Regions from separate parts of the Bacillus sp. 11B20 genome, predicted to be linked through region 1. Evidence: predicted binding sites of a transcription regulator. Region 1 holds the regulator's gene; the other holds the start of a gene.
What was found. Region 1 encodes LexA, which represses DNA repair genes until DNA is damaged. Its sites were predicted from a motif close to CGAACATATGTTCG; they were not measured.
Positions count from the first base shown of each region.

Region 2: the regulator LexA is predicted to act here: its motif matches at 2,655-2,668, upstream of ruvA (Holliday junction branch migration protein RuvA).

Region 1 covers NZ_JBLZWZ010000007.1:861,256-876,125, forward strand. The annotation lists gene ACN6NB_RS08585 (trypsin-like serine peptidase) at 74-982, shown strand; gene ACN6NB_RS08590 (NucA/NucB deoxyribonuclease domain-containing protein) at 1,242-1,622, shown strand; gene ACN6NB_RS08595 (STAS domain-containing protein) at 1,769-2,617, shown strand; gene ACN6NB_RS08600 (IseA DL-endopeptidase inhibitor family protein) at 2,650-3,192, opposite strand; gene ACN6NB_RS08605 (hypothetical protein) at 3,489-3,935, shown strand; gene lexA (transcriptional repressor LexA) at 3,981-4,601, opposite strand; gene yneA (cell division suppressor protein YneA) at 4,761-5,072, shown strand; gene ACN6NB_RS08620 (YneB family resolvase-like protein) at 5,090-5,737, shown strand; gene ACN6NB_RS08625 (DUF896 domain-containing protein) at 5,807-6,037, shown strand; gene tkt (transketolase) at 6,225-8,228, shown strand; gene sirA (sporulation inhibitor of replication protein SirA) at 8,427-8,873, shown strand; gene ACN6NB_RS08640 (YneF family protein) at 8,958-9,176, shown strand; gene ACN6NB_RS08645 (aspartyl-phosphate phosphatase Spo0E family protein) at 9,436-9,609, opposite strand; gene ACN6NB_RS08650 (cytochrome c biogenesis protein CcdA) at 9,819-10,526, shown strand; gene ACN6NB_RS08655 (CcdC family protein) at 10,621-11,103, shown strand; gene ACN6NB_RS08660 (DUF2621 family protein) at 11,123-11,551, opposite strand; gene ACN6NB_RS08665 (Hsp20/alpha crystallin family protein) at 11,814-12,215, opposite strand; gene ACN6NB_RS08670 (small acid-soluble spore protein P) at 12,318-12,464, opposite strand; gene sspO (small acid-soluble spore protein O) at 12,481-12,627, opposite strand; gene acnA (aconitate hydratase AcnA) at 12,848-14,870, shown strand, end outside.
Region 2 covers NZ_JBLZWZ010000008.1:581,303-596,172, forward strand. The annotation lists gene queA (tRNA preQ1(34) S-adenosylmethionine ribosyltransferase-isomerase QueA) at 1-742, opposite strand, end outside; gene ACN6NB_RS12375 (DUF2905 domain-containing protein) at 777-977, opposite strand; gene ruvB (Holliday junction branch migration DNA helicase RuvB) at 970-1,974, opposite strand; gene ruvA (Holliday junction branch migration protein RuvA) at 1,986-2,591, opposite strand; gene ACN6NB_RS12390 (intercompartmental signaling factor BofC) at 2,740-3,240, opposite strand; gene ACN6NB_RS12395 (serine/threonine protein kinase) at 3,479-4,123, shown strand; gene ACN6NB_RS12400 (hypothetical protein) at 4,157-4,339, opposite strand; gene ACN6NB_RS12405 (hypothetical protein) at 4,531-4,677, shown strand; gene thiC (phosphomethylpyrimidine synthase ThiC) at 4,713-6,473, opposite strand; TPP riboswitch at 6,600-6,708, opposite strand; gene ACN6NB_RS12415 (LysE family transporter) at 6,944-7,576, shown strand; gene ACN6NB_RS12420 (YhcN/YlaJ family sporulation lipoprotein) at 7,622-8,239, opposite strand; gene safA (SafA/ExsA family spore coat assembly protein) at 8,574-9,803, opposite strand; gene nadA (quinolinate synthase NadA) at 9,935-11,044, opposite strand; gene nadC (carboxylating nicotinate-nucleotide diphosphorylase) at 11,031-11,894, opposite strand; gene nadB (L-aspartate oxidase) at 11,876-13,450, opposite strand; gene ACN6NB_RS12445 (IscS subfamily cysteine desulfurase) at 13,545-14,687, shown strand; gene ACN6NB_RS12450 (transcription repressor NadR) at 14,691-14,870, shown strand, end outside.

The DNA.
Region 1 (14,870 bases):
AGAATATTCTCTCATTTACTCCAATATGAAACAATCGTATGATTTTTGATATAGGACATAAAGGAGGAATATGATGAAAAAGGTGAAAATGTTACTCCCTTCTCTTCTCGTTTTTGGTGCTTTAAGTGTGCCTAGTTTTGCCCATGCCGCATCGGATTCAGTACTAACGTCTGATTATGACATGGTGACTTCTGATGGAAAAGTGATTTCTTCAAGTGATTTCCACAATGATACGAAAGCCCCCTCATCCTTTGACAAAGTGGATGATCTTTCTTCTACTGTTGGCGAAAAAGTAAAACCACTATCAAAATATTTAAAAGATTTTCAAACAAAAGTCGTCATTGGAGACGATGGTAGAACCAAAGTAGCAAATACAAGAATAGCACCATACAATTCGATTGCTTATATTACATTTGGCGGCTCCAGCTGTACAGGGACACTCATTGCTCCTAATAAAATTTTGACAAACGGACACTGCGTGTACAATACGGCATCGAGAAGCTATAGTGAAAAAGGAACCGTATATCCAGGTATGAATGATAGTACTGCGGTGAACGGTTCGGCAAAAATGACTGAGTTCTATGTGCCAAGCGGGTATATTAATACTGGTGCAAGTCAATATGACTTTGCCGTAATCAAAACCGATACGAATATTGGCAATACGGTCGGCTACCGATCCATCCGCCAGGTGACAAACTTGACTGGGACAACCATTAAAATCTCAGGATATCCTGGTGATAAAATGAGATCGACTGGCAAGGTGTCACAATGGGAGATGTCAGGTCCTGTGACGAGAGAAGATACGAATCTAGCATACTATACGATTGATACATTCAGCGGAAATTCAGGTTCTGCCATGCTAGATCAAAACCAGCAAATTGTTGGAGTTCATAACGCTGGGTATTCAAACGGAACGATGAATGGCGGTCCAAAAGCGACAGCTGCCTTTGTTGAGTTTATAAACTATGCGAAAGCGCAATAAAAAATAGAGCTTGTTTCCTTCATAGGGGACAAGCTTTTTTGTATGAATTCATTTAATAGAGGATTCATTTTTTTAACCTGTGGATTTGAGATTGAGAGCTACATCAATTTTTTCACATGTCATTCGCGAACCACTCATACATTAAAATGTCACATTTCCTTTAAGTCAAAATCATGCTTGAGATGGATGAGGAGGTCACGCGCTTTTGAAGATGAAAAGAGGCTGGATCGCTGCTGTCGCTTTATGTTTTGTGATATGGATGGGCATGTTGTTAGGTGGATTTGGAGAGAAGCAGGCAGCAAAAGGGGCTGATCGATATGATCATGTCGTTCAATTTCCAAAGGAAAGGTACCCTGAAACAGGCAGTCATATTCAAGAAGCCATTCGAAAAGGGCATTCAGATGTGTGTACCATTGACAGGAATGGAGCAGATGCCCGCAGGCAAGAATCATTAAAAGGGATTCCGACAAAACCTGGATTTGACCGGGATGAATGGCCGATGGCGGTTTGTCTTGAGGGAGGAAAAGGCGCAAGCGTTCAATATGTCAGTCCATCTGATAATAGGGGAGCAGGCTCATGGGTCGGGCACCAAATCAGCGGATTTCCTGATGGGAAAAGAATATTATTTATTGTGAAATAAATCTGAGGAAAAGGCACCCCTCGAGCGGGTGCTTTTTTGTTTATGGCAGAGCGTATCCGAGCTGGCAGGGAAAAAAGATTCAGTGGTACAATCAATCTATAAGGTACAAAGACTGACAAGAAGAAAATGTGAAGGGACATTTGCTTATGGATAAGAACCGTGCATTATACGATTTTTTTATGCAGCATGCAGAGAAGCTGACTGAAACATGGTATGAATCAATTGAGGACGATGATCCAGAATCGATATATCGTTCAACAGATTCCAGCATCATTGCAGAGCTAAAACGGCAGAATCAAGATTATTACCAGCACTTTATACGAGCTATTATTGAAGACAAGACATATTTACATACTGAATTTAAAAAATGGTCTGAGGATTTAGCCAGTGATCCGAAGCATTTAAATACACCATTAGATTATGTCGTAAGAGAATACATGTCCAATCAAAGAGTCGTTCTGCATTACTTAAAAGAATTTATTAAACAGCGTCAAGGTGACATTGATATTGACCGCATTTTTTATTGGTATGATTTAATTTCCGAAGCGTTTAATATTTCAATCCATGTGTTTATCCAGCAATATGTGAAAAATACAACGAAGAAGCTTGTGGCTCAAAGAGATATGATTTATGAATTGAGTTCACCGGTGATTGTTTTAAAAAGCCAGATTGCGTTGTTGCCTTTAGTAGGTGATATTGACACAGCGAGAGCAAAGATTATTTTAGAAAATACGCTAAAACAGTGCTCGCAAAAAGGGGTTCAGCATTTATGTATTGATCTATCTGGTGTTGTCATTATTGATACAATGGTGGCTCATCAAATCTTTGATCTTGTCACATCACTTCGGTTAATTGGAGTAGAGACGACCATTTCAGGAATTAGACCAGAAATTGCTCAAACAGCAGTACAGCTCGGGCTTCCTTTTAATGAATTTCGCACGGCATCATCACTTGCTCACGCGCTGGACCGCATGACTGAATTTTCTCCAATATAAAAACCAGGCCGATGAGAGGCCTGGTTTTTTATTTAGATGACAGCGTCAATTTGTGTGACTTTCCAATCTTTTTGTACTTTTTCGTACGTAACAGTTCGTTTTACTTTGCGTCCATCAAGTGTTGGGACAGTAAATTCATATGTGCGGACTGTTTGTTTCTTAGAAACAAGTTTAGGTGTGGCTTTTTCCCAATTGAGCATGTTATCTCCGTCACCGACTGGAACAGCCATTTTGCCTTTATGAACAATAAACTGATAATCTTTTAAACCATGTTTGATGGCATCTTGAGTGAACACTTGAGATAGGTAGCTGTTTAATTTTTTCTTTGTATCAAATGTTTTAGAAAGATAGTTGTATGTCATATCTTTATAGGTAAATGATTTTAATTTGTAATTAGAATGTTCTTTAATTTTGTAGCCTGACATTGCACTCCAAAAGTGTTCTCTTGCATCAAGGGCAATATGTAACGCTTCTTTATTTGTCAAAGCGGCTGATTTCTTGGAAGCGGCCAATGTTGTAGTTTGTAATGAGATCATAAGCATAATAGCAGTTAATAAAACAAATAATTTTTTCAAGGCAATTGCCTCCTTTTCTCAATGAAAACTTCTTATGTTACAAATGTTACAATAATTACAGTGATATTACAAGTATTAAATCTAAATGTTTTTTTATTTCTTTTGTTTCTAATTATATAACGTTTGAGGGAGACAAAAAGTTTTCATTTTTTTTATTTTTCTTCTTAATGATTATTTAACCGTTCTAAAGAAGAACGAAACGTCTTTTGGAAAAATTTCTATTTAGACGTTTAACACACTTTTTTATTTATGACATATACTGTCGTGATGAATGTCTAAAGAAAGTGGTGTTTATTATGTATCATCCGTATGAAGGTGTGTGGAATGGGTACTCATATGATAGGCAGATGCAAGGATTTCCATCTGTTGGTATTCCTCAAGGTGGAGGGTTTCCTGGGTTTCCGATCGGAGGAGGTACTTGGCCAGGGCAAGGTTCAGGCGGACAATCTGCACCGCCGGCACCGCCGCAGCATATCATTTCGCAGTATCAACAAGCACTCTCGCAGCCACAGAGTATGCAGTCGCTTATATCTGGGCACGGTGTTGGCGGAGGTCATCAAACTGTACAATTTGCAGCGGGATGTAATAGAAGATGGACAATTGTGTTTTTGAGAAACGGTCAAGTATTTTTAATGTTCGTTCTTTCCTCACAGCCTTTTGGCCGAACAACTGGTTTTATATGGCCGAACTTTACATTTGGTTCCTTCCCAAGTTCAAGTATTCTTGCCTATTCTTGTGCATAAGAAAAAGCCGGTTCTCATCAGCAGCTGATGAAATACCGGCTTTTTTTAATGAATATTTCGAAATACGCCAATCACTTTACCTAGTATACTCACATTCTGTAAAATAATCGGTTCCATTGATGGGTTCTCTGGCTGTAATCTAAAGTGTGTATCTTCTTTATAAAAGCGTTTGACTGTCGCTTCATCTTCCTCTGTCATGGCGACCACAATATCACCATTGTTAGCGGTGCTTTGCTGACGCACGATGACATAGTCCTTGTCCAAAATACCTGCATCAATCATACTTTCTCCCATAATTTCAAGCATAAACACTTGTTCATCTGGTGCTGCAAAAGTCTCTGGAAGGGGGAAGTATTCTTCTACATTTTCAACAGCAGTGATAGGAAGGCCGGCCGTTACTTTTCCGATGACTGGAACGTTCATTACAGCACTCTTTGGAATATTCATTTCCTCTTCATCTAGTACTTCGATCGCTCTAGGTTTTGTCGGGTCTCTTCTAATTAAGCCCTTTGTTTCTAGTCTAGCTAAATGTCCATGGACCGTTGAACTGGATGCTAGACCGACAGCTTCTCCAATTTCACGGACGGATGGGGGATAACCCTTGCTTTTTACTTCATCTTTGATGAATTTCAGGATATCGAGTTGTCTTTTTGATAGCTTCGTCATCTTTTGCACCTCAAAACGTCAATTTTAAAGAAATTATAGCATGTTTTTCCTAACAGTACAAACATAGGTTCGAAAAAAACGTTTGACAGAAACGTTTGTTCGTATTTATAATGAGTGACAGAAAGAGCGAACACATATTCTATTAGGAGAGATGACATTATGAGGTTAAAAGAATCTATTATTTTTATTGGGGTATTCTCATTCATCGTTGGCACATTTCTCTCACTTATTGCAGTCACAAGCCATAATGATACAAATCAGTATGTTAAAATAGAGGTTCAATCAGGTGATACTCTTTGGGGGTTAGCTGATCAAGTAAACGACAGCAAATCAATCGACAAAAATGCATTTATTGATTGGGTTACCGAACACAATGATCTTGCTTCAACTGAAATCCAGCCTGGCGACATTCTTGTTATACCCGTCAAAAAAGAGCATCCAGTCGTATATCAGCTTGCAACAGTACAGTAGAAAGGTCGATTTTAGACATGAACGCAATCATTTATGCGAGAGTAAGCACTGTCAAAGAAGAGCAGGAAACCTCGTTGAAAAGACAAGAAGAAGAACTGCTGGCGTTAGCTGCCATGCACAAGATGAATGTGGTCAAAGTCATCAAAGAAAAAGCAAGTGGATATGATTTAGATCGTGATGGTGTGTTTGAAATGCTTGCTGCACTGAAGGAAGAGTCAATCGATGCCGTTTTGATCCAGGATGAAACTCGTCTTGGAAGAGGACAAGCAAAAATTGCACTTCTTCATTGTTTATTTAAAGAGAACGTAAAGGTATACAGCGTGTTTCATAGAGGAGAGCTTGAGCTTTCAGAAGCAGATGAAATGGTCATTGAGATTGTAGGAGTCGTCGAAGAATACCAACGGAAAATTCATAACCTGAAAATCAAGCGGGGAATGAAAAGGGCAGTTGAGCGCGGATATCAGCCTGAACTGAATTTAAGGCAGCAGGACCATGCACCTGGCCGTGAGCGTATTGAAGTGCCGATTTCAGAAATTGTTCGATTAAGAAAAAACAATATGACATTCGCCGAAATTGCCGCCACTCTTCAGGCATTAGGTTTTGACATTTCAAAAGCAACGGTGCATAGAAGGTATCAAGAATATGAAAAAGACCTTACCACCTAAAGCGTGATTTGTTGTCAAAATGATTGATATTTAGTAGTATGTAGAGAAAATGCTTTAAAGGAGTTTGTCATGATTTCTAAAGAACAGCTTGCAAGAATAAATGAGCTTTCAAAAAAGTCGAAAGAGACCGGTTTATCAGACGCTGAAAAAACAGAACAAAAGCAGTTGAGAGAAGAGTATTTGAAAGCTTTTCGTTCTTCTATGAAAAATACACTTAAAACTGTCAAGATCGTTGATCCTGAAGGAAACGATGTCACACCAGAAAAATTAAAAAGAGAAAAAGATCAGAACCTTCATTAAGGCTGTGATTTCTTGAATTTTGAAAAGATGGGAAGATTATTCTCGTCTTTTTTCATATTTGCATAACTTTTTAGGTGATCGATAAACTAAATGTGACAAAATCCTTCTTTTTCAGCGTGAAATAGTTGTGAAAAAAGGACAGTAGATTTATGATAATGGTGTACACAAGATACGGAAGGGGATTTATATGGAAACGATTGAATTGAAATCTATTGCAACAATACGTACTCTCTCCATAGACGCAATTGAAAAAGCGAATTCCGGTCACCCAGGAATGCCGATGGGTGCTGCACCAATGGCGTACGCTTTATGGACGAATCACTTAAACGTAAGTCCGCAAAATCCAAAATGGTTTAACAGAGACCGCTTTGTTTTATCTGCGGGACATGGTTCTATGCTTCTATACAGCATGCTTCATTTAAGCGGATACAATCTGAGCATCGATGATCTAAAACAATTCCGCCAATGGGGAAGCAAAACACCTGGACATCCTGAATTTGGACACACAGAAGGCGTAGATGCCACAACAGGTCCTTTAGGCCAGGGAATTGCTATGGCAGTAGGGATGGCACTTGCAGAAAGACATCTTGCGGAAACGTATAACAAAGACAACTTTCAGGTTGTAGATCACTATACATACAGCATTTGCGGAGATGGAGACTTAATGGAGGGGATTTCCTCAGAAGCTGCTTCACTTGCTGGTCATTTAGGCTTAGGCCGTTTAATCGTTCTTTACGATTCAAATGACATTTCTTTAGATGGCGACTTAGATCGCTCATTCTCTGAAAATGTGAAGAATCGTTTTGAAGCGATGAACTGGGAAGTTCTTTACGTGAAAGACGGCAACAACATCGAAGAAGTAACAGCTGCTATTGAAAAGGCGAAACAAAGCACAGACAGACCTACTTTAATCGAAGTGAAAACAACAATCGGTTTCGGTTCGCCAAACCGTGCGGGAACGTCTGGTGTGCATGGTGCACCTCTTGGCAGCGAGGAAGCTAAGCTGACGAAGGATGCTTACTCTTGGACGTTTGAAGAAGATTTCCATGTACCTTCTGAAGTGTACGATCATTTCAAAGAAGCTGTCAAAGACGCTGGTCAGAAAAAAGAAGCAGCTTGGAATGAGCTGTTTGCGCAATACGAAAAAGAATATCCAGAGCTGGCAGCACAGCTGAAGCTTGCGATTGAAGGAAAGCTTCCTGAAAATTGGGACCAAGAGGTTCCTGTTTATGAAGCAGGTTCAAGCCTTGCCTCCCGCGCTTCTTCAGGCGAAGTGTTAAATGGCATTGCAAAGCAAGTACCTTTCTTTATTGGCGGGTCTGCTGACCTTGCTGGATCAAACAAAACAACGATTAAAAACACGGATGATTTCGGAAAAAATAATTATGCTGGCAAAAACATTTGGTTCGGTGTGAGAGAATTTGCAATGGGTGCGGCGCTCAACGGTATGGCGCTTCACGGCGGTCTTCGTGTATTCGGCGGAACGTTCTTTGTTTTCTCAGATTACTTAAGACCAGCGATTCGTCTTGCTGCCTTAATGGGACTTCCAGTCACATACGTCTTTACTCATGATAGTATCGCTGTTGGTGAAGATGGTCCAACACATGAACCGGTTGAACAGCTTGCTTCACTGCGTGCGATGCCTAACCTTTCCGTTATTCGCCCAGCAGATGGAAATGAAACAGCTGCAGCGTGGAAACTAGCTGTATCTTCAACGGATAAACCGACTGCACTAGTTCTTACTCGTCAAAACCTTCCAACGATTGACCAGGCACCAGAGAAGGCATATGAGGGAGTAGAAAAGGGTGGATACGTTGTGGTTGAAGCAGCTGATGCACAGCCAGAAGCACTTCTACTCGCTTCAGGATCTGAGGTTGGTTTAGCCATTGAAGCGCAAAAGGCACTTGAAAAAGAGGGTATCCGCGCATCTGTTGTCAGCCTTCCTGCATGGGATCGCTTCGATCAGCAGTCAGACGAATACAAAGAATCCGTTCTTCCTAAAGCAGTACGTGCACGTATTGCGATTGAAATGGGTGCTTCACTTGGCTGGGAGCGTTACACTGGCCTTGACGGTGACGTGATTGCAATTGATAAATTTGGCGCATCTGCACCAGGTGAAACCATTATCGAGAAATACGGATTTACTGTCAGCAATGTAGTCAGCCGTGTGAAAGCGAAGCTGAATAAATAAACGAACTCCAAGCATCATGCTTTTTTGCTATCTGTTTGCAGAGCATTTTCATCCGCTCTGCAAACTTTTTTCTTTTTTCTTGTTTTTTTGACAAAACTAGTTTCTTCTTGCTTCATATATAGACAATTCTTTCTTTCACATTTTTGTATAATACAAGCAATAAACGAGATTGACGAAATGTGAAAGGAAGGGATAGACATGGAACGCCATTATTATATTTATTGGATTGAGGATGAATTTGCACATCACTATTTTGGCAGAGAATCGATTTTGTTTCATTTGTTTGAGTCATTACACTGGACGAATCGCACCGACGATGAGTTAGTTATGCTTGTGAAGCAAGTGGATTATGTGACGAAGCGAATCCCTGCTTTTCATATGCACCAGCGTCTCATGAATAACTTAACGAACATTCACTATACACAAATAGGCTCGATTTACAGCGCTTCTTTACCAGATGGAAAAGGAACCGCAGCATTTATTATTAAAGACCGGTATATCCAAATGTCTGCGACTGGCAGTTATGAGGCAGAAGCGGTGTTTTTTGAAGTGCTGAGAAAAATCAGCCCTTGTTTTCTTGCGATGGACTTTAGTTCAAAGAAGCACGGGTGGCTTAATCCAGTAAAAGTGAGGAATTTTGTTTAAAAAAATAAAATTGAACGTGAAATGTTGTATAATAGCCTTTTGTTTAGTACACTTTATACGAGACAACATGAAGGAGGAAGAATTATGGATTTATGGGTTGTCATCCTTGTAGGCGTTGTTGCACTGCTTGCAGGAGTTGCACTCGGATTCTTTATTGCTCGTAAGTATATGATGAGCTATTTGAAAAAGAATCCACCGATTAATGAACAAATGCTTCGAATGATGATGATGCAAATGGGCATGAAACCGTCCCAGAAGAAAATCAATCAAATGATGAAAGCCATGAACAACCAAGCGAAATAATACGTACGATATTATGATCATAGATGGAACATGGTTATAAAGAATGGACAAGCGTTGTCCTTTCTTTATTCAATTCACCTTCATCAGACGCTTAAAACCACTGTACTTGCATGAATGAAGCAGGGAAGGTGGTTTTTATTATGGCGTCAAACAGCATGAAAAACAAAAAACCCCTATATCAGAGGTTTTCGTTTCTTTTATGGTCACACATATCAACTGTTCTACAATGGTGCGGCATGTTTGATATCATGAAGTATAATTAGTTGGCTGAGTTTGAGTGTAAGTGTCGTTGATATTGTAAGAGGAGATGATCTAGCTGCTGGCTATGCTCGATGGTCACTGTTGATGTCATCCCATTATGCAAGACAACTTTCATCAGCTCTTCTCTTTTTTCTTCGATTTGAGTTAATAATGATGTTTTTACCAAAGTCATGTTCCTTTCATGCAAATCTTGATAAAAAGAATCGATTCTATTATATCCATTTTAAGGTTTATTTTCAAATTTAAAGGATTCATTATCTTGATGTCAAATTAAATTATATAAGGTTTTAAGAGAATAGACCATCTTTATTGAGGTGATGTAAAAAAAATGAAATGATTTTGTCATCTCTTATTGTATATTTGTAAGAAGGGGGTGTTCTTTTGACAGATTTGAATTACTTTTTAGCATTTGGAGCAGGATTTCTTTCTTTTATTTCACCGTGCTGTCTTCCGCTTTATCCAGCGTTTTTATCGTATATTACGGGCGTTAGTATAGATGAAGTGAAATCCGAGAAGGTGATGCTGAGAAGAAGAAGTCTGCTTCATACATTATTCTTTTTAGTTGGGTTCTCTATTATATTTATTGCGATTGGCTTTGGGACATCGTTTGTCGGGAAGTTTTTTAATGATTATCATCAAGCGATTCGTCAAATTGGAGCCATCCTTATTATTTTCTTTGGTTTTATGACTCTTGGCGTATTCAAGCCCTCTTTCCTCATGGGCGAAAAGAGAATACAGTTCAAAAATCGTCCTGCTGGTTTTTTTGGATCCATTCTCATCGGAATGGGCTTTGCCGCTGGATGGACACCTTGTACTGGACCTATTTTATCCGCTGTCATCACACTGGCGAGTAACAATCCTGAGTCGGCTGTCATGTATATGATTGCGTATATATTTGGATTTGCCGTCCCGTTTTTTATTCTCTCCTTTTTCATTACGAAAATGGGGTGGATCAGAAAGCGCCAGCAGCTCATCATGCGAGTGGGCGGGTTTATCATGATTGTGGTAGGGATTTTGCTGTTCTTTGATCTTCTGACATGGATTATCATTATGTTTTCATCATTGTTTGGCGGTTTTACAGGCTTTTGAAATCGTTTTCTACAGTCGCGGCGAATGGTTTTTTTTCGTCAATTGGAGTATATTATACATAGGCTGACCTTAAAGAATAAAGGAATGATTTGATATGATGATCTTGATCTCTTCTATAATTGCGGTATGTATGGCGGTGGCCGTCATGTTTATTCGCATTAAGTCATCTGCAAAACCTGCAACGGCAAAAAAAATTATTTTACCTCCTATTTTCATGAGCACTGGCGCACTGATGTTTTTTGTTCCAATGTTTCGGGTAACTGGAGCTGAATTTCTAGAAGCGATCACAGTGGGGATGTTTTTCTCTATATTTTTAATTAAAACATCGAAGTTTGAAATTAGAGGCAATGACATTTACTTAAAGCGGTCAAAAGCATTTGTGTTTATTCTCATTGGACTTCTTGTTCTTCGTATCGGGATGAAGACCATCCTAAGTTCTTCTATTGATTATGGCTCATTAAGCGGGATGTTTTGGATTCTTGCCTTTGGCATGATCGTGCCTTGGCGGGTTGCTATGTATTTGTCGTTTAGAAAGCTGTCTAAACAATTAGATCCGCAGCAGATTCAAATGAATTAAACCTCCTTTTTAAAGGAGGTTATTTTAATAACGATTCATATGGCGAGTGATCAATGTTTTTTTCTTGAAGGCGCTTCAATAAAAATTTATGATCACGCTTTGGTGTAGCCATAATGTAGCCGCGAATGATTAAGTCTAGATTAATGCTGGCAGCCTGTTCTTTTAATGCCAGCTCACCAATTTTACCCGCAATTTTTTCTTTGGCAACATCTCTAAACAGCTCTGGAACAGGTAATACGAGTTCATTTAACAGCTGTTTGTCCTCATCCCGCCAAAGGTGAAGGCTCTTTTGAATATATTCATCCTGCCAATCAAGCTCTGATTTCCCATCTTCCTTTGGCAATCGTTTAAAAAATTTGCGAAACATAAAAAAGCCACCGATTGCGAGTAATCCGATCATCACTGTACCCCAAAATAAAATGAACCACAAAAACCAGCCGCTTAACATGTTCTCACTCCTTATACCCCTTATCTCTCTATTTTATATTACATGAAGAGAGGATAGAAGAAAATAACAAAAATGTATGTCTATTATCTCTATAAACGCCCTTTTTCATTAATAGCCGCCCATTTACTAGAATGACCCAAACCGATTAGTAGAAATAGAATACATTATCATATAGCGACTCTACTATTTGGCCATGGTGGTTCGCAAAAGGTATGGACTTGAAACGAACGGGAAGAGAGCCCACCTATATGAAGGTGGGCTCTTAATGTTTGAAGTGCGGGATTTGAAAGGAAAATGCACCGCTTGGATGGTCGGAACATTTTTTAATTTTTATCGATATGATTTGGTTTTCATAATCTGTTGCAATGTCTTTGTCGTTTAAATAAAAAGGAAGCATCACGCTTTTTTCAATTGCCTGTTCGCCTTCACCTTTTGGCTTTTGTACTGTGTAAGTCAACGTCAGCTCATGTCCAGCGAAGGTCAGCTTTACATCAGTGATCGATAAGGTGGAGACATCGATTTCAATAATATAATCACGGCTTGTTTCATAAAGATCAATTGGGAGGTGTTCATCATACCAGGCAAATGGATCATCCATTAAAACATTGAGCCAATCATCTATTTCAAGGAAATCAGAGGAATTCGATTGCTTTTCATTCTCCATAAACACTCCTCCATCACATCTCATAATAAATCATATGATGAAAATAGAAATGTGTGAAAGACCTAAAACATCCCGTGTGGTCACGGGATGAGAGGGGAATGATTACATATCATGATGAGAATTGTGCTTTTGTCTTGTATGGTTGCGGTTTTTCACTTTTTTACTGCCTGATAACGGCTCAGGCTGACCGCCTTGATGCTCCTTAGGAGAGTTTTGACGGATGTCTTTCCCTGTGTTTTTATTCGTCATGATGTTAGGCTCCTTCTTATTGATTTTTTTTGCGTTTTTTATTGTTTTGTCTTTGTTCTTCTGTTAAAACGAGTTGATCATCTTCCGTATAGCCTGCGCCATTACCTTGGCTTTTGGCTGAGTTCATGCCGTCAATGACATGATTTGCTTTGCGTTTTGTCATGTTCTTTCACCTCATTTGTAGTATGAACCCGCTGCGCTTCGTTTATGAAGAGTAAACATTTCCTAATGATAAGTTAAACTTATTGAATTTAATAAAAGCATTGTTATTTACTTATGTATGAATTTGTTTTAAGATGAAATTGTGAGAAAATTGTGGTGAAATACGACGATTTTTCTGAGAATTGAAATTGATCTTGATCATCAAAAGGGGGATTTTGGACATGTCGAAACAGCAGCAAGTCGCTAAACAAGACGCTTTTCAATCTAGAAAAACGTTTTCGACAAATGGGAAAACGTATCACTATTATTCGTTAGAAGCACTAGAGAAACAAGGAATCGGAAATGTTTCTAAGCTGCCTTATTCCATTAAGGTGCTTTTAGAATCAGTGCTTCGCCAAGTAGACGGTAGAGTGATCAAGAAGGAACACGTTGAAAACTTGGCAAAATGGGGAACTGCCGAGGTAAAAGAAATTGATGTTCCATTTAAACCTTCTCGTGTTATTTTACAAGACTTCACGGGTGTACCAGCCGTCGTTGACCTTGCTTCTTTAAGAAAAGCAATGGCAGATGTAGGCGGGGATCCGGATAAAATTAACCCTGAAATTCCAGTTGACCTTGTTATTGACCACTCAGTACAAGTTGATAAAGCTGGAACTGAAGATGCATTAAACATTAACATGGATTTAGAATTCGAACGTAACGCAGAGCGTTATAACTTCCTTAGCTGGGCAAAGAAAGCGTTTAACAACTACCAAGCTGTTCCGCCTGCAACAGGAATTGTTCACCAAGTGAACTTAGAGTATCTTGCAAGTGTTGTTCATGCGATTGAAGAAGATGGCGAGATCATCACTTACCCAGATACATTAGTTGGAACTGACTCTCATACAACGATGATTAACGGTATCGGTGTACTTGGATGGGGCGTTGGCGGTATCGAAGCGGAAGCTGGTATGCTTGGTCAGCCTTCATACTTCCCTGTACCAGAAGTGATTGGTGCTAAATTAGTTGGAGAGCTTCCAAACGGAACGACTGCAACTGACCTTGCATTAAAAGTCACACAAGTCCTTCGTGAAAAAGGCGTAGTAAACAAGTTCGTTGAGTTCTTCGGACCGGGTGTTGCTCAATTGCCATTAGCAGATCGTGCAACAATTGCGAACATGGCGCCAGAATACGGTGCTACTTGTGGATTCTTCCCAGTAGATGAAGAAGCGCTTGCTTACCTTCGCCTTACTGGACGTGATGAAGAGCAAATTAATATCGTTGAAGAATATTCTCGTGCAAATGGCTTATTCTATACGCCAGATGCAGAAGAACCAATTTTTACTGATGTTGTGGAAATTGATCTTTCTAAAATTGAGTCAAACTTATCTGGTCCTAAACGTCCACAAGATTTGATTCCACTTTCTCAAATGAAAGAGACGTTCCATAAACACATCGAAAGCCCAGCTGGTAACCAAGGGTTTGGCTTAGATAAATCAGAGCTTGATAAACAAATCGAATTTGATCTTGCAAACGGTGAAAAAGCTGTGATGAAGACAGGTGCGATTGCGATTGCAGCGATTACGAGCTGTACGAATACATCGAACCCATACGTGTTAATCGGAGCAGGTCTTGTTGCGAAGAAAGCAAGTGAGCTCGGTATGAAAGTGCCAAACTACGTGAAAACGTCACTAGCGCCGGGTTCTAAAGTTGTAACAGGATACCTTGTGAATTCAGGACTTCTTCCATATTTAAGAGACCTCGGATTTAACATTGTAGGGTATGGCTGTACAACTTGTATCGGAAACTCAGGACCGCTTGAGAAAGAAATTGAAGATGCTGTCTCTGAAAATGATCTGCTGATCACTTCTGTTTTATCAGGTAACCGTAACTTTGAAGGTCGTATCCATCCGCTTGTGAAAGGGAACTACCTTGCATCTCCACCATTAGTTGTGGCTTATGCACTTGCAGGTACGGTGAATATTGATTTAACAAAAGATCCTATCGGTGTCGATAAAAATGGCGAAAACGTTTATTTCAATGACATTTGGCCATCAATGGACGAAATCAACAGCGTCGTTAAAAGCACTGTCACACCTGAGCTATTCCGTTCAGAGTATGAAACTGTTTTTGACAACAATGACCGCTGGAATGAAATTAAAACGACGGATGATGCATTGTACAAATGGGATGAAAATTCCACATACATTGATAACCCGCCATTCTTTGAAAACCTATCAGTTGAACCTGGTAAAGTTGAACCGC
Region 2 (14,870 bases), on a different contig from region 1:
GTCCGCCTTCTTTGCGAACGCGATTGAGCTCATCAGCTGTTTCTTCATTCATTTCATAAAACTCTGCATGCATTTCGTGTTCTTCAATACGTTCTGCACTTACCGGACGAAACGTGCCAAGCCCCACGTGCAGCGTAATAAAAGCAATGTGAACACCTTTCGCTTTCAGCGCATCCAGCAGCTCGGTTGTAAAATGGAGACCGGCAGTTGGGGCAGCAGCGGAACCAACCTCTTTTGAATAAACGGTTTGATAGCGTTCACGGTCGTCAAGCTGCTCTTTAATATATGGAGGAAGCGGCATTTCACCAAGGGATTCAAGCACTTCATAAAAAATGCCTGTATATTGAAACTCGACTTTTCTTCCGCCATGTTCCATTTCCTCTGTACATACCGCTTTGAGCCGTCCATCACCAAAAGTGATAACCGTCCCTTTTTTCACCCGTTTCGCTGGTTTTACAAGTGTTTCCCAGTTATCTCCTTCTTCTTGCTTCAAGAGAAGCAGCTCAACTTTGGCACCTGTATCCTCTTTCATCCCAAACAATCGTGCAGGAAGAACGCGAGTATTGTTTAAAACGAGACAATCACCTTTTTGAAAATAATCGATGATTTGTGAGAATGTATCGTGTGTAATCGCACCCGTCTGTTTGTTTAAGACCATCAGTCTTGATGCATCTCTTTTTTCAAGCGGCACTTGTGCAATCAATCTTTCTGGTAAATCAAAATCAAATAGTTCTAGCTTCATTTCCTTCACCTATTCTGTAGTTAACTAGTTAACGTTATTTCATCCGTCCAAAGATATTCAGTAATATGGTTAGTACGATGCTAATGACAATGCATGTAATGACAGGAAAAAAGAACGTGACATTTCCTTTTTTCACAAAAATATCACCTGGAAGCTTACCAACCAATTGAAACACTAATCCTGCGGCAAAAAGGACACCACCTAAAATCATTAATATTTTAGGGAATTCAGTCACGAATCGGAACCTCCATTTGAAAATGTTCATACGCTTCTCTCGTGACGACCCGCCCTCTTGGTGTTCTTTGCAGGAAACCAATTTGCAGCAAGTACGGTTCGTACACATCTTCAATCGTATGTGATTCTTCTCCAATTGTCGCTGAGATCGTATCAAGCCCAACAGGACCGCCTCTAAATTTTTCAATCATACTTAAAAGGAGTTTATGGTCTATATGATCAAGGCCAAGCCTGTCGACTTGAAGACGCTCAAGGGCATCTTCCGCAATGTCCTGCGTAATAGCATGATTCCCAAGCACCTGCGCAAAATCTCTTACTCTTCTGAGCAAACGATTGGCAACCCTCGGTGTTCCCCGGGAACGTCTCGCAATCTCTTCGGCAGAGCGAATATCGATCCCAATCTCAAACAGCTCGGCTGTTCTTGCCACAATGTGAGCCAAATCTCTTTGCTCATAGTATTCCAATCTTGCATGTACCCCAAACCTATCACGAAGCGGCGCTGTTAACAGCCCGACACGGGTCGTTGCACCTACAAGCGTAAATGGCGGTAAATCAAGCCGTACAGAGCGTGCTGTATCTCCTTTTCCAATGACAATATCTAAACAAAAATCCTCCATTGCTGGGTACAGCACTTCCTCAATTGAGCGCTGCAAGCGGTGAATTTCATCAATAAACAATACATCACCTGGCTCAAGAGATGTTAAGATGGCCGCCAAATCACCAGGACGCTCAATGGCTGGTCCTGATGTTGTACGCAGCTGAACATTCATTTCATTGGCAATGATCGACGCAAGCGTTGTTTTCCCAAGTCCAGGAGGTCCATATAAAAGGACGTGATCAAGCGTTTCCTGCCTCATGCGGGCAGCTTCAATAAATACGCTGAGATTATCCTTTACTTTTTGCTGACCGATATATTGGCTAAGTGTCTGTGGCCGCAGACTTTGCTCAATGGCTGATTCATGGTTGTCTGCTTCAGTTGAGACGAGCCGTTCATCCATGAGACATCACCCTATTTCAACATTTTTTGTAAAGCTTTTTTCACATATTGATCGGTTGTGAGATTCTTTTCTTCTTTTAATAATGGAAGAACCTTTTTAATTTCACGATCACCGTATCCAAGGACACTCAAGGCTTCAAGCGCTTCATCTAATGCAGTTTGCTGCGTTTCAACCTGAATGTGGTCCTCGTGATTAAATAAGTTGCCAATCATTTCTGGTACCACATCTGCAAGTTTTCCTTTTAGATCCAGAATGATTTGACGTGCTGTTTTTTTGCCCACACCAGGGAATTTAATCAGGAACGCTTCATCTTCACGTTCTATCGCTGAAATGACAGCGCCTGGATCACCGGAAGCAAGAATGGCGAGTGCGCCCTTTGGCCCTATTCCTGTGACATTTAACAGTTTTGTGAACAGCGCTTTTTCTTCTCGTGTTTGAAAACCGTATAACGAAAATGCGTCTTCCTTTATGTAATGATACGTATAAATCGTTTCTTGTTTATTTACTCGATAGATAAACGGGTTTGGGGTATAGACTTGATATCCCACTCCGCCGTTTTCAATGACAACATATTGCGGGCACACATAATCAATGGTCCCTTTTACAAACTCTATCACCGTTTTCACCTCTTTGACTGTTCTTCATTGTAACATAAATCGAGGAGAAAACCGCAATAAAAGTTAACATACGTTCGCTCAGTACATTTTTATCATGAAACCACGAAAAACAGCTTGCGGTCTTCACACCAGCAAGCTGTTACACGCTTTAAAACGATATTTCATTTCGGTAAGGCTTCATGACTTCAAGCACATGCTCAAATTCATCCTTTGTTCGAAAAGGAATGCCTTGCTCAAGCTGTTTTTCCACATGACTTTCTAAACGGGACGTATCAATTTGAAAAAAGAGATGAATAGGCTCCGCCCAGCCGTCAGGTCTTCCATGAAACGTAGAAATCACACCGTCCTCTGATAATCCGATATATCCATTTGCTTTACTTAATGGAGAGATATCATCAATTTGCTTTCTAAAAAGGGCAAAATCCTCTTTTTGTTCTACCAGCGTCCAGCCTTTATACTGCGCCCAGAATGTGTCTTTGTCTTCTAATGATGACCGGTGTCTTTCAATACTCACATCGCCGTCTAGATAGACTTTTTCAAGCTGAACGGTGATAGAGTTTGACTGCTTTTGCAAGTGTTCTTTCCCTTCCATATCCGCAGCGAAAAAAAGCACACTTGTCATGATAAGTCCTGTAACGAAACATTTCATCTTCACTTTCACTATTTACACCTCTTTAGAACATGAGATCGATGCATGACATATGTAGTTTGACCCATTTTTCTAAACATTAACCAAATCGATGATTCAAATGTATGGTAAGAGTCTTTCGTTGTATCCTTCATTCGTAAATGTTATGTTTTATACAATCCATTGCTTTATCGAGTGACACGTTTTTTCATCATTCGTTTTTCAGCCGCATAAACTGAAACCAAAGAAGGTGAAGTCAATGTCAGATGTCAAAAGATTAGCCGAATCGATTCAGTATCATGAAGAGAAACGTTTTCATAAGCTTGCCTATAAACCAGTAGAGCTTGAACTGTGCGGCAAAGGAAGAAGTGCCTATGTCTTTTTATACAAAAAAGACGGCAAGAAAATGGCACTAAAAGTCTTTTTCCCTTCTTATCAGCATATTGCCCGCAAAGAGGCTGCCATTTACGAAAAACTTTCTGGTTCGTCTTACTACCCTGAGATTTATGAGTCTGGGGATCAGTATATTTTAATGGAATATATTAAAGGCTACACATTCTATGAATGCCTTACAAAAGGAATTCCTATTAAAAAACAAATGATCAATCAAGTCGATGATGCGCTGGAGGAAGCGCGCGAGAAAGGATTGAATCCTTCTGATATCCATCTGCGCAATCTGATCTTAACTAAAGAAGGACGGATCAGAGTCATTGACGTTGCCAGATTCACGCAAACGAAAGCATGTCATCAATGGGATGATTTAAAAGCTGCTTATGCTTATTACCAAAAACCTTTTTTCCCTAAAAAAGCACCGCGTCTGTGGCTAGAAGTGATTGCTTATTTGTATAAAAAGAACTGGCTGTCCCGCGGGCAGCTTAATAATCGGAATGATTTTTCTGCATAATGAAAGCCGCTCTATTTGAGCGGCTTTCTGTTGTTATTCTGTTTCTACATGGATACTATTGACGTTTAATAGGTTAATGATTTCATTATTCAGCTTAAACCAATGATTGGCTTCTTCAATTTTTTTATACACATCATAGGTAGCTGGACGTTTGAGCTCGAAATCAAGCACTTCCCCATTGTTCATATGAAATGTTACCTTAAATACTTTCATCATAAGATCACCTTCCACTCTTCTTGTTCGCTGGTCAAATAGATCAGCTCTTTTCATTCATTCTCTATTCAACTCGTTTCCCCTCCTTCTTTCCATTCAAACCCAAGAAGTTTAAATTTTGTTTAAATTCACACAACATATCTATCTCTCATATCTGCAAAGAAGTATATTAGTGAAAAAGGAGGCTGCCCTTGATGAAGCAGAAAAAGAAACGAACATCTCCAGAAAGAAAAACAGTCTTTTTTCATTTAACAGATGCTCTCATTCCAAGTGTGGACATGATGGCATATGCAGCAAAGGCATTTTTTCACCTTTTAAGAAAAGCCTTTTCAGCGGTTTGATAAAACCCCGCACAGCATCGTGCGAGGTTCTTTTTTTATGGCTGATAAATTTGACTTCCTTGACTGACAAACTCCTTCGCCTTCTTTTCCATCTCTCTTTTTACTTCTTCAGATTGATTGCGGATATCATGAGAAATTTTCATACTGCAAAACTTCGGTCCGCACATCGAGCAAAAGTGAGCGGTTTTAGCGCCTTCGGCAGGCAATGTTTCATCATGGAACGCCAAGGCTCTTTCTGGATCAAGTGACAGGTTGAATTGGTCCCGCCACCTAAATTCAAACCTCGCTTTCGATAAAGCATCATCGCGCTTTTGAGCCGCAGGATGTCCTTTTGCTAGATCAGCGGCATGTGCCGCAATTTTATAGGCGATCACGCCTTCTCTCACATCTTCTTTGTTCGGCAGACCTAAATGCTCTTTTGGCGTTACATAGCATAGCATTGCTGTACCGTACCAGCCGATCATGGCCGCACCGATCGCGGATGTAATGTGATCATACCCCGGCGCGATATCTGTTGTAAGAGGCCCTAACGTATAAAATGGTGCTTCCTTGCAAATGTCCATTTGCTTGTCCACATTCTCTTTGATTTTATCCATTGGGACATGTCCGGGCCCTTCAATCATTACCTGCACATCGTGTTTCCAAGCAATTTCTGTTAACTCACCTAACGTTTCCAGCTCTGCAAACTGCGCCTCATCATTGGCATCAGCAATCGAGCCTGGTCTAAGTCCATCTCCAAGTGAAAAGGCGATATCATATTTTTTCATAATTTCACAAATGTCTTCGAAGTGAGTGTAGAGGAAATTCTCTTGATGATGAGCAAGACACCATCTTGCCATAATTGCACCGCCTCTTGAAACAATTCCGGTCACCCGATCGACAGTGAGCGGAATATATCTTAACAGCACGCCAGCATGAATCGTGAAATAGTCTACACCTTGCTCCGCTTGTTCAATTAATGTGTCCCTGTACACATCCCACGTCAAATCTTCTGCGACTCCATTCACTTTTTCAAGGGCCTGATAGATGGGAACGGTTCCTACTGGGACTGGGCAATTCCGAATGATCCATTCTCTCGTTGTATGAATATCCTTTCCAGTAGACAGATCCATCATTGTATCTGCCCCCCATCTGATCGCCCATGTCATTTTTTCAACCTCTTCATCAATGGATGACGTGACAGCTGAATTGCCAATATTCGCATTGATTTTGACATGAAAATTTCTTCCGATAATCATTGGTTCACTTTCTGGATGGTTAATATTCGAAGGAATGACGGCTCTTCCGCTCGCCACTTCCTCTCTAACGAACTCAGGGCTTAGCTCTTCTCTAATTGCGATAAACTCCATTTCAGGCGTAATGATGCCTTTTTTGGCATAATGCATTTGCGTCACGCGCGCTCCTTGTTTCGCGCGGAGCGGCTTATGATGAAAATCAGTTTGGACAGAATGGATGGACTCCTTCTCCCTTGAACGATATCCGTTATCCTCCGGTTTTACATGACGCCCTTCATAGCTTTCTGTATCTCCTCTTTCTTCAATCCATGCTGCCCTAAGACGCTTTAACCCCTTTGTGACATCAATATGAACGTTCTCATCGGTGTACGGTCCACTTGTATCGTATACACGGACTGGTTCATTTTTTATGTCGCCCGCCTCTGTCACAGTATGTGAGAGCGTGATCTCTCTTTTTGGCACTAAGATATCGGGTCTTGATCCTTTCTCATATACCTTATGGCTGCCGTCAAAGCTGGATAACAATGATTGGTTGGATGGGACACTTTTCTTTTCTTTCATTTGCTGTTCTCTCCTTTTCTTCTTGTCACCGGACAGGATGGAATCAGCACCAGCAAAAAACCAGGCTCTATTTAAAGAACCTGGTTTCGTCGTCAGAAATAAACATGCATATCATTGATATGATACATGCATCATCTTCAACTTCCCCACGCTGGTACGAGCCAGATCAGGTCCAAAGGGTTAAGAAGCTTATACTTCTCTCTCAGCCCATTTACGGGCACCCCTAGTCACTTTTATTGAATTCCACATCAGTTTAGCATAGAGACATCATGAAGAAAAGAAGATTCAGGAAAATAGTTCCTTTCCCCTACAAGCGTTATGGATCATGTTGATATACAGTCTTCTATACATCATCTATCTCTCTCATTTCAATTAAATCTGAAATAATCATTGATCCTTTTCTCCTATTATGTATAATTAATCTAAACGGAGAATTTTTATACAATTTATTTAAAGGAAGTTCTAGTCGATTGCAAACATTTCTCACATTTATCGTCGTAGGATTCTCAATTGCTCTGCCTGTTGGAGCAATCACGGTTGAAATGACAAAACAGGGACTGAAAAACGGATTTTTTCATGGTTTAACTGTCGGAGCAGGCGGTATGACCATAGACTTATTACTCATCTTGGCTTTATATGCTGGATTTGCTCAGTTTTTATCTTTGCCGTTTGTTCAAATCCCGCTCTGGCTGATCGGAGCTGTATTTTTAATGATTCTCGCATACGATTCCATTAAAAATGCGGATCAAGATATTCATTTAGCAGGAGAAAAGGTCAATAAATCATTCGTGAAAACATATCGAAACGGTTTGCTCGTGGCGGTATCTCCTGGAAATCTTGTGTTCTGGGTTTCTGTTTTTGGTGCTGTACTTGCAGATGCTTATACAAAAACAGATTCATCTGAATTTATGCTGGCTGCCGGCGGTATTTTGGCAGGGATTCTCCTTCATGACATTGGTCTACTCACCCTTGTATCCTTAACAAGAAAAGTGATGAATCGGACGATGATCAAGTGGACATCCATTATTGCTGGTATTTTATTATTAGGGTTTGGCTGTTATTTCTTTTACGAATTTTATATAGGCATCAAGGTTTATTTTTAAGAAAAGGCTAAAGTTCGTGATGAACTTTAGCCTTTTTGTGTCAAACTATCGGGTCATGCCTGTTTGTCCTGTTTCAAATTGCGTTCTTCTCATATCTCTAAAGCGTGTGAATGCACCTTCATCTTTCATGACTTGGACTGCTCTTCCATCTGCATAACGAGTCGCTGCTTCTTCTACTTGTGATACGCCTTCTGACGTCAGGCGGCCATCTGATTTAATGGCAATATACACATTCTCATCCGTCACCATGACTTGAGAGTCTGCCACGTGATTCATTTTATTGACGCGGTTGGCAATTTTTCTTGAACGCTGGATGTTCTCTTGTTTATCGTAGCCTGAGAACGACATTTGGTTATGATAGTTCATATCTCCATGACTGTAGCGTCCATCTCCACCTGCAAGAGGCATTCGATCATCGGCTTGAGGACGGGTGCGATAATCAACATTCGTTGTATTCCCACCGTTCATCCCTTCCATGAGTTCAGAAACTGGTCCTTGATGATCTTGGTTATTGTCATCTGCACGGTTATTCGAATGATATCCGACCGGCTGACCTGATTGATTATGCCTTGTATCTACACCTGCATTGTCATTTGTACCACATGCTGTTAACCCAATAGGAAGAAGCACTAATGCGATTGTTTTTTGCCATTTTTGTCTCAAACGAAAAACCCCCTGTACAAATTCAATCTCATGAGCGCGAAACAGGCTCTGTTTTAGCATGTACAGTTAGGAAGAAAATCAAGCTGTCAGTTATAAACAAAAAAAGGAACGATTGAGATTGTTCCTTCTTGTATGGTGACAAAAGGCTAAAATGTTCTTGATTTTAGCCTTTTGTCTTCTTTTCAGCGTAATAGAAAACCTTTGCATTCTAGGAAGGACGAGCACAGGAGCGGAGCGAATTTGACATTCGTGAGCACCGGAGCGCAGACCTGACACCGAATGCGAGGGTTTGTCTACACGCTGAAAGGAACGATTGAGATCGTTCCTTCTGTCATTAATCCTCTTCTTCCTCCTCCGGCCTTGCAAATACGGATTGGCCTGGATATGGCTGCATATAAGGCTGAGCAGGATAAGCACCCATTTGGCCATAAGGAACAGGATTCGGATAATGTCCTGGCCAAGGCTGATGATGCTTCATGCCATCATCACATCCGCAGTCTTCCTTGTCGTATGCTGCATTTGAGACGTTTGGATAAAAGCCTTGATTTACGTTGGCATTTGCATTGGCGTTTGAATGCATATGGTGATGCCAGTGATGTCCGTCGTTTGCATGGTGCTCATGATTTTCCCCGTAGTAAGCAGGCGCTTGATACGCAGGATAATATGGATGAGCCGGGTATGGATATGGCATCATATGATGGTGATAATATGGATGGATAGGATAACATAGTCCTGATCCCGGTAAAATTGGCGATGCCGGCACCATTTGCTGCGGATATGGATACATCCCCGGCATGTAATGACCATGACCATAACCAAAATAAGGATCATATGGTTCATGATGATGGTGCTGGTGATGATGCTCGTTATTTTCAGCCACTCCTCCTACCGCTGCCCCTCCCACATTTGGCATTTGCGGGAAGTTAGGAAGGTTTGGGTAATTGCCATGCTCCATGTCTTTTCCCTCCTCTTTTTGATGCGGAATATGAATAAACGGGTCATATCCCTTTGCCACTTCATCTTTTAGATGACCTTTATTTTCATGGTAAAAATGGTCTTTGTTATCTTTATGGTCCTTATTTTCATGATGGGAATGACCCTTGTTATCTTTATGGTCTTTATTCTCATGATGAAAATGATCCTTGTGATCTTTTTTCTCATAATGATCTTTTTTGGGAGGAGGCGTGAATGGCTGGTAGAGATTGGTCTGATAATAGTTCACATCGACTTGTGGAAAAACTGGCTGCTCGATCTTTGGCACTGGCGGTACATAAGGTACCGGTTCATTTGGCTTTTCCTTCGGTTTTGTATCTTGCACTTGCACGACATCTTTTGGCTTTTCTTTCACATACGGATGTTCTTTCGTTTTTGGCATTTCTTTTGCTTTGTGATGATCTGTTTTTACAGGAACACCACTAGATGGAATTTTAATCTTCATACCCGGCATGATCAAATCAGGATTACTGAGCTGAGAATTTAGTTTTTTCAATTCTTGAAAGTCGACTCCGTATTTCTTTGAAATTTTCCAAAGGGAGTCTCCTTTTTGCACAATATGAATTTTCAACGTTTTCCCCTCCTATGCAAAACGTGAACGTAACGGTTATGTCAGAAGTACAATATGTTTCAACATAAATTTATGCCTATTTACAAGCCGATATGATAAAAACTTGTTTTCTGATAGGAGGGGCTGAATCATTATTTAATGGCGAGCATTTTCTCGAGTGCAAGCAAAGCGTCTTTCGTGATGTCTTCATTGACCTGTATCAACCCGACCGGCTGACCCTTTTCAATGCTTTCAAGTGACCATAGCAAATGAGGCAGATCAATCCGGTTCATCGTCAAGCATGGACACATATCTGGGTTAAGGGATTCAATTTGTTTATCTGGGTGCTGCGCTATGATCCGTTTGACTAAATTCATCTCTGTTCCAATCGCCCACTTGCTGCCTGCTGGCGCCTGTTTGATCGTATCAATAATAAATTTCGTTGAACCTGCTAGGTCAGAAGCCCTTACGACCTCATGCGTGCATTCAGGATGGACAAGAATTTGAATGTCACGGTCTTTTTTTCTCATTTCTTCTATATTCCGAACGGTAAATTTCTCATGTACTGAGCAATGGCCCTTCCATAAAATCATCTTGATTCGGGAAAGCGGCTGATCGGTGATGAGCTTTTCTTCTATCTGATCCCAGACAGCCATTTCTTCTATCGGAATACCTAAATCAAAAGCCGTATTACGCCCTAGGTGCTGATCAGGGAGAAATAGAATCCGCTCTTTTTGCGTCATCGCCCACTCGAGTACTTTTTTAGCATTTGACGAAGTAACAGTCGCCCCGCCATGCTTGCCGACAAATGCTTTAATATCTGCTGTTGAATTGACATACGTAAGCGGAAGTATTGTATCTCCAAACAGATCAGTGAGCTGCTCCCATGCTCTGTCTGTTTGTTTCATGTTTGCCATATCTGCCATGGAACAGCCTGCTCTCATATCTGGCAATACGACGCTTTGATTCTTGTTTGACAGCATATCTGCCGTTTCTGCCATAAAGTGAACACCGCAGAACACAATGTATTCAGCCTCGTGATTGTCGGCCGCTATTTGTGCCAGCTGCAATGAATCTCCTGTTGCATCTGCAAATTCGATGACCTCATCCTTTTGATAATGATGACCCGGTATAAAAAGCTTTGATCCAAAAGCCCGCTTGATTTCTAACACTCGCTGCTTCATTTCATCATCAGAGCGGTGTTTATATTCATCTGGCATCATGGCTGCATGTTGATTGGCTAATACATTAAGCATGGACATGAGCTGTTCCCCCTTTATGACTGAATTCCATATTCATACTAAAATCAAATGCTGGAGCAGAATGTGTTAGAAAACCAAGTGAAATCAAGTCGACTCCTGTCCCCCTGTAGCTTGGCAATGTCTCTAGCGTAATGCCCCCTGAAGCCTCTGTCAGAATGGACTCTGGCGTCATTTGTTTAAAACGTTTAACCTCGTCCGGAGAGCAGTTATCAAACATGATGACATCCGCTTTTGCATCAATGGCTTCCATTAGCTGCGTTTCTGATTCAATTTCCACTTCAATTTTCACCATATGACCGGCATATGCTCTTGCTTTTTCTACCGCTTCACGAATAGAGCCGCATGCGGCAATATGATTATCTTTAATCATCACCCCATCTGATAAGCCAAAGCGATGATTCTTTCCACCGCCTGTCTTCACTGCGTATTTCTCTAACATACGCAAGCCGGGTGTCGTTTTTCTCGTATCACAAATCGTAATAGACGGGTCACCTAATCGCTGCACCGCCTCATGCGTTAAGGTGGCGATACCTGTCATTCGCTGCAATAGATTTAAAATGACCCGTTCTCCTTTTAATAAGTCGTTGACTGGGCCCTTTATTTTCGCCAGTACAGCGCCTGAACGAATCCAATCACCTTCTTGAAAAAACAGCTCAGTTTGAATCTGTTCATTCAACAGGCGGTACCCTATATCAATCAGTTGTGATCCTGCCAATACACCAGATTGTTTCGCAATGATAAGAGCTGTTCCTTTCTTGTCTCCAAAGATGGCATCAGCTGATACATCTCCAAAGCCAATATCCTCTGTAAAAAAATGAGTGAGCATTTGTTTTAACTGTAAACGTTCCATTTGGCACCGATCCTTTCATTTTTCATGATATAAATATGACCTTTTTCATGAACAATCTGCCTGCTCTGCCACAACGCATCGCTTCGCTCTGGATAATCCATTCGATAATGGCCGCCTCTGCTTTCTGTACGGAGTAATGCAGATTTAGCAAGGCAAACCGCTAATGCCCATTGATTGCTTAATTCGATCTGTTCATTTGTGATATCCTTCACATTAATTTGCTGAAAAGTGACATCCTGTAACGTATGAAGCAAAGTCTGCAAGCCCTTTTCATCTCTCACAATGGCTGCAAATGTAGTCATCCATTGTCTCAGCTGAGCTGTTGAAATCATCGGAACCATCCATATTTCTTGAATAGAAAAAGGTGGACTTGTTTCTTCCTGTTTAGGCAGCTGTTCAATTCTTTGTGCTGCTTTGCTGCCTAACACGAGACCTTCCAGAAGAGAATTACTCGCCAATCGATTCGCACCGTGTAAGCCAGTACAGGCCGCTTCTCCAATGGCAAATAGCGCTGGAACAGTCGTTTCCCCATATTCATTGACGCTGATACCGCCCATTAAAAAGTGCATACCCGGGGAAATTGGCAGCCTTCCGCTCGCCATATCGACACCTGCACGCTGACACATCGCATCTATCGCTGGAAAACGAGCTGAAAAATGCGGAATATCATGGATGTTAAGATACAATTGATGGCCTAATTGCTGCTCATGAAAAATAGCTCTAGCGACCACATCTCTAGGTGCTAAATCAGCTTGTGGGTGAATACCTTTCATGATCCGCCTGCCTGTTTCATCTTCTAAATAAGCTCCCTCTCCCCTTACTGCCTCTGAAATGAGACCAACTGCTTTTCCATCGATTGTCAAAAGAGTTGGATGGAATTGAACAAATTCGAGATCCACTAATTGCGCACCTGCTCGATAGGCCATCATTAGTCCGTCTCCTGTGACAGAAGGATCATTTGTGTTTGTCTCATATAGGGAGCCGCAGCCACCTGTTGATAAAACAACGGCATCTGCGGTCATCGTTTGTACGTGTCCTGTCTCGTCTTTCCAGACAACACCCTTGCATGCCCCTTCATGAACCAATAGATCCACGACATGATGATACTCGTATAAATGAATATGTGAGCCGAGCTGACTTTTCAGATACTGTACAAGGGTTTTCCCTGTTTGATCTCCTCCTGCATGCAAGATGCGATGAGTGGTATGTGCCCCCTCTTTGCCTAATTGCGGCTCTCCCGCTTCATCTTGATCAAATGGACAGCCATCTGCTACGAGCTGCTCCACAAGATGTTTTCCAAGTCTCACGATTTCTTGTACGGTTCTTTCATCATTGTGGTCACAACCAGCATCTAGTGTATCTTGCACATGCTGCTCAGCTGAATCATGTGCTGAAAAGGCAGCAGCAATTCCACCTTGTGCCAGCATGGAATTACTAGATGAAAATTGTTTTTTTGTCATCATGATGACCTGGCAGTTTTTCGAGATATTTCTTGCAAAGGAAAGCGCTGCAATGCCTGATCCCACCACAATAACTTTTTTGATTGATGACACCATCGCCCCTCCTGTCATTTACACATGTCTTGACACATATCATTACACAACACTAAAATAAATACAAGAAAAAATTTTCACACGGGAGATGGATAGGTTGGTTTATTTAGATTACGCAGCTTCTACACCTGTTTCAGAAGAAGCACTGCATGTTTTTGAGCAGCTGAGTAAAAATTTCTACGGAAATGCAAGCAGTCTTCATGATGCTGGGGGAAAAGCAAATGACATATTGACTTACAGCAGACAATCACTCGCTGCCATGATCGAGGGTGAACCAGATGGGATCTACTTTACAAGCGGTGGAACTGAATCCAATCTCCTTGCGATTCAATCGATCATCAATGGACTACCAGCACATAAACAGCATGTCATCACAACTTCAGTCGAGCACCCTTCTGTTCATCATGCAGTTAGCAGCTTAGAGCGTCTTGGCGTAAAAGTCACCATCATTGAACCGAATCAGGATGGAATCATAACAGAGGACATTATCAAAAAAGCATTATTGCCTGAAACAGGACTCGTATCTATTCAGCATGCTAATTCAGAAACAGGGATTATCCAGCCGCTTGCTGATTTAGCACCTCTTTTAAAAGAAAGGAACATTCTTTTTCATACAGATGCTGTGCAAACATTTGGAAAGATACGTGTGTCCATCAAAGAACTTGGAGTCGATGCCGTGTCCATCTCAAGTCATAAAGTGTATGCTCCTAAAGGTGCTGGTGCCGTTTATATGGGCGCTCATGTTCCTTGGAAACCTTTATATACAGGAGCAGTTCAGGAAAATGGCTTACGTCCAGGGACAGTGAATGTTCCGTGTATCGGTGCTTTTGCTGCTGCAAGTGAACAAGCAATGCTTAGGCTGGATGAACAGCAAAAATTAGATGAACAGCTGCGTGATTATTTTCTTCAGCAGTTAAAAATCAGACAGCTGCCAGTTCGTACACTTCAGGACAATGACAATCGCCGTACGCTGCCTCATATTATTGGTTGTTTTTTTGAAGGGTTTGAAGGACAATATGTAATGTTAGCATGTAACCGGCATGGGATTTGTCTATCAACTGGAAGCGCATGTGCTTCTGGTTATCACCATCCTTCCCCTGCTGTGAAGGCATTGCGTGTATCAGATCGTGATGCCCTTCAATTTATTCGACTATCATTTGGATGGCAGTCATCAAAAGATGACATCGATCAGCTTTTGCATACATTTGAGCATTTGCAAAAGGAGAAGAAGGGAGCTTAGGACGTGGAGCAAGAGAGGAAACTCATTGGCGAAGAAAGAAGAACCGCCATTTTAGAGTGGCTGAAAGAAACAGACACACCGCTTACTGGAAGCTTTTTAGCTAAAAAAGCGGCTGTCTCTCGACAAGTCATTGTACAAGATATTTCATTATTAAAAGCAAAAAATGAACCCATTATTGCCACA